2 regions of the Frankia sp. Cppng1_Ct_nod genome follow, and region 2 is predicted to be linked to the other one. Evidence: riboswitches for the same ligand, from Rfam matches in the RefSeq annotation. Region 2 holds a riboswitch; the other holds the start of a gene.
What was found. Region 2 has a riboswitch for cyclic di-AMP ahead of NBW77_RS00430 (transglycosylase family protein). Riboswitches for the same ligand answer to the same signal wherever they lie in the genome.

Region 1: another riboswitch for cyclic di-AMP. It lies ahead of NBW77_RS09540 (C40 family peptidase); the one in region 2 lies ahead of NBW77_RS00430 (transglycosylase family protein).

The regions. Positions count from the first base shown of each region.
Region 1 is NZ_CAKKTK010000024.1:30,355-32,542, reverse strand. Features, by position in the region: gene NBW77_RS09545 (alkaline phosphatase family protein) at 1-209, opposite strand, end outside; cyclic di-AMP (ydaO/yuaA leader) riboswitch at 565-726, shown strand; gene NBW77_RS09540 (C40 family peptidase) at 837-1,466, shown strand; gene NBW77_RS09535 (transglycosylase SLT domain-containing protein) at 1,599-2,188, shown strand, end outside.
Region 2 is NZ_CAKKTK010000001.1:86,961-89,148, forward strand. Features, by position in the region: gene NBW77_RS00425 (polysaccharide deacetylase family protein) at 1-509, shown strand, start outside; cyclic di-AMP (ydaO/yuaA leader) riboswitch at 916-1,093, shown strand; gene NBW77_RS00430 (transglycosylase family protein) at 1,096-1,443, shown strand; gene NBW77_RS00435 (NUDIX hydrolase) at 1,648-2,130, opposite strand.

The DNA.
Region 1 (2,188 bases), on a different contig from region 2:
TGGGAGTGGTCCGGGTCGACGGGCAGGACGTGTTTACCGGTCGGGGATGCGGCCTGTGCCGGGCCGCCGTTCCACCCGGGGTTCTCATATGGGCCGCCGCGGGTCAGGCCTTCGAAGTCGGGATCGTCGCTCGGTAGGTATCCGAGCAGATGGTCGAACGACCGGTTCTCCAGAACCAGGACGATCACATGGTCGATCTGGACGGTCATGCTGGTACCCCCGACACCGGTCCATATCATGCTACGGCTCGCTCAAGCGTCAGCATGTCACGTAGTGGCGACCCGATGGCATGAGGTATCCGCATCCGCATCCGTGATACCGGGATCCGTGATACCGGGCTCCGTGATACCGGGATCCGGGCAGACCGCATCCTGCCTCAGTCCAACCTTTGTGATCTTGATGGCGACGGCAGCGAGGACAGGATAACCGACACGTACAGTAGCCAATATGCGCCGATAATCCCGTAGAACTGGGACTTGCGGTCACAGCGTGTAGTTCGCTACCGTGGCCGAGCTCTCAGCAGCACCGGACTGCACGCCGAGTTCTGCCCACGGTCCGGTGTCCCTCTAGCAGTCGCCAGGGCAGAAGCGGGGGAACCATCTTCCGCCGGACGCCGCCGCCACGGCGACGTCCTTGGGGTGAAGTCGGCCGCGCATCCCCGCGCGCCGACCGGGCTTCCCGGCCCGAACCCGACAGCTAACCTCGCAGGCGTACGGGAAGGACCAACCTTGCCTGCATATCAGGCGTGTTCGGACTCGGCCGATACGACGCGTTCCGGACGCGGTCGTCACCGCGCGCCGACCACCAGTTACACATTTGGACGAGTGTCCGCGCGGGTGGCGGTCGCTGCCGCGGTCACCGGGACCGTTGCCCTCACCGGTCTTTCGGCCCCGGCCTGGGCCAACGACCAGGCGGCCGACACCACGGGCGACTCCAGCGGCGTCACCGCGGCGACCTGGGCAGGTGGTGGCGCACAGGCGGCGGGGGTCTCCGCGCCGGAGCCCGCCGTGGCCTCGCCTTCATCCTCGGCATCTCCGTCCTCGGCGGCGGGAAGTGGGTCCGCCACCGCCACCGCCACCGCCACCGATCCGGCCGGTTCGTCGGCGTCCGCCAGCAGCCTGGGTGCGAAGATCGTCTATCTGGCCTCCAAGCAGGCGGGCAAGCCGTACATGTGGGGCGCCCAGGGGCCGAACGCATTCGACTGTTCCGGTCTCGTCCAGTACGTCTACAAGCAGCTGGGCCGCAATATCCCACGGGTGACCGATGCCCAGTACGCGGCCGCGCAGAAGGTGTCTCAGGGCGCGAAGCAGCCCGGTGACCTCATCTTTTTCGGTTCTCCCGGAAACATCTATCACGTGGGGATCTACGCCGGGAACGACATGATATGGGCCGCTCCCCACAGCGGGACGGTCGTCAGGCTTCAGAAAATCTATTCCTCCCACTATCTTGTCGGTCGCATCGGGTGAACCGGTACGGCGCATTCTGACCTTTCCTTGATATTTGCCCGTCAGGAAAGGTGTCGCCGGAAAGGCGTACCGGTCTTGAATCCACCGAGCGTTCGAGCTGCTCAAACGACACCGTGAGTGAGATGTTCAACAATGTCCAAGGGAAGACACCGGAAGCAGACCCCGCACAATCGCGGCGCGATGATCGCCGCTGTCGGGGTCATCGGCACGACGGCCGGAATGATGCTAAGCGCAAGCCCGGCCAGCGCGAGTACCCCTGCTCCGACCCAGGTTTCCGACGCTACGATCGCCAGTGTCGGAATGAACGCCGGACTTTCTGGCTGCAGCGGGGCGCCGCTTGGTACCTGGGTGGCGGTGGCGCTGGCGGAGTCCGGCGGCAACCCGACTTCGCACAACTCGAACGGCGAGGACTCCCGCGGACTGTGGCAGATCAATATGCGGGCCCATGCGAGCTGGGTGGGGGACCGGGACCTGTACGATCCCGCAACCAACGCGTGGGCGGCCAAGCACGTATGCGACATTCAGGGGATAGGCGCGTGGAGTACCTACACGAATGGCGCCTATCGCCAGTATCTTGCACGGGGTGACGCTGCCGCAGCCACTTCGGGAAGTGCTTCGGGAAGTGCTTCGGGAAGTGCTGCGGGAAGTGCTGCGGGAAGTGTGAGTGCTAACCCGGCATCCCCGCCGACGGCGCAACCGTCCGGGCCGACTTCCGGCACGGA
Region 2 (2,188 bases):
ACTCCCGCTGGATCGACGCCAACCCCCAGGTGTTCCACGATCTCGCCACCGACCCGCTGTTCGAGATCGCCAACCATGGGACGTTCCACCGCCCGCTGTCGGTGTCCGGTCGGTCCGCCTACGGCATCACCGGCACACACAACGTCGGCGAGGTCTTCGACGAGGTCGCCGGGAACCGGGACAAACTCAACGCGCTCCTTGGCCATCCGCCGGGGTTCTTCCGATCAGGTACGGCACACTGCGACGACGTAGCGACACGCATCGTCGCCGATCTCGGTGAACGCGTCGTCAACTTCGACGTCAACGGCGATGCCGGGGCGACCTTCACCCCCGACCAGGTTACGCACGCCGTGCTCACCGCACGGCCCGGATCGGTCGTCATCGGCCACATGAACCACCCGTCCGGCGGCACCGCCCAGGGGATCGCCGCTGCGGTGCCCCGACTGACCGGTTCCGGCTTCCGTTTCGTTCGCCTCTCCGACTGTCCGATCTCCGGCTGTCTGCGCTGAGAACCGGTTGTGGAGAACCGGTCAAGGACACGACCACTGACGGCCGGATCAGTCCGAAAATGACATCGCAGGCCCCGACCATACGCGTACCGGTACTCGTTCCGCGATCGCCACCCGGTCGACCCGACTGCTTACGTAACGCGAAACGCGCAATCAAAGTCGGTGCGTGAGGATGCGGTGACGATTCCGTATCCGGCCGGGATGGAACGGCGCCGATCATTTTGTGACCGGTGTGCGTACGTGCTGTGACCGGTGTGCGTGCGCGCGGGCGCGGTACCGGTCGTGTTTACCACCGTCAACATCGGACGTTTAATGTGCGCCTCTTCACTGCGCGGTGGACTGCCTTGCCTTCTGGACGGGCGATGTGTGTATGGTCTTCGCCGTGCCTTCGACCAGGAAGGCGCCGTCGGACGGCACGCCGAATCCTGCCCCGTCCGACGAACATCAAAAAATGGCAGGAGCGGGGGAACCATTTTTTTGGGCGTCGCAGTCAGGCGTCCTTGGGGTGAAGCCGCGTAGCGCGGCCGGGCGACTTCCCAGTCCGAACCCGACAGCTCACCTCGAAGGCGTGGGGAAGGGCATTTTTATGTCCCGAATCACCATGCGTGCCCGTGCGATGGTTGTTGTCCCGGCGCTTGCTGCCGCTATCGGTGGCGGTGTTGCGATGTCCCAGTCCGCGAGTGCGGCAACACCGGATCAGGTTCTGGCATCCATTTCCCTCTGTGAGTCGGGTGGAAACCCCAACGTGGTGAACTCGATCGGGGCGGGTGGGCTGTTCCAGTTCCTCCCGGACACCTGGCATGGGGTGGGTGGATCAGGTCTGCCGCAGAACGCGAGCGTTGCCGAGCAGTGGCAGCGTGCGCGCATCCTGTACGCGCAGCAGGGCACCAACCCCTGGTACGCATCCAAGCACTGCTGGGGCGGCAGGAGCTGACCCACAGCGCCCGACATGACTCCGGGTATGACAAGTACCCGCGCCGGGCAATGTCCGCCTGGTAGCGCACGGGCCCCGGGCTGGATTCGACTACCGAATCTCGCCCGGGGCCCGGCACGCTGTCATCCGCCGACCGCGACGAAAACGGCACCTGCATATGTCAAAACACCTGTGCCAGAAACACCTGTGCCAGAAGGGTGTACGTCAGGAATGTTCGCGGTCCACCCGACCGGCTGGCGGGCGGGTGCGTTCGAGTTTCAGCGCGACGTCTACCAGATCGCCCCGGTCGAGTGCATCGACCCGGTTAAGATCGATCCATGCGGCCTGGTCGGTGGAACCGCCGATCTCGTGCCGCAACGCGCCGTTGACCACTCGTGCCGTGTAGAAGACTCGAACGGCGTGGTGGTCGGCTTCGACACCGCGCCCACGTGGATACCGCCGCAGGATCGAGTCCACGCCCAGTAACGATTCGATGACGACGTGGTAGCCGGTTTCCTCCTCGACTTCCCGGATCGCCGCGAAGTACGGGTCTTCCCCGTGATCAATACCGCCTCCGGGTAGGGTCCAGACCTTCCCGCTCCTGCCGACAAAACGTGCGAGAAGGATTTTTTCCTCCTGGATGCAGACAGCGTATGCCGCGACCCTCAGCTCCCGTGCGACCCGGTCGCGTCTCCTCATCCACTGCATGCCCACACGCCTTTCCTGATGACAATGACCACCCTCGCCCGCTCAACCGTTGAGCTCA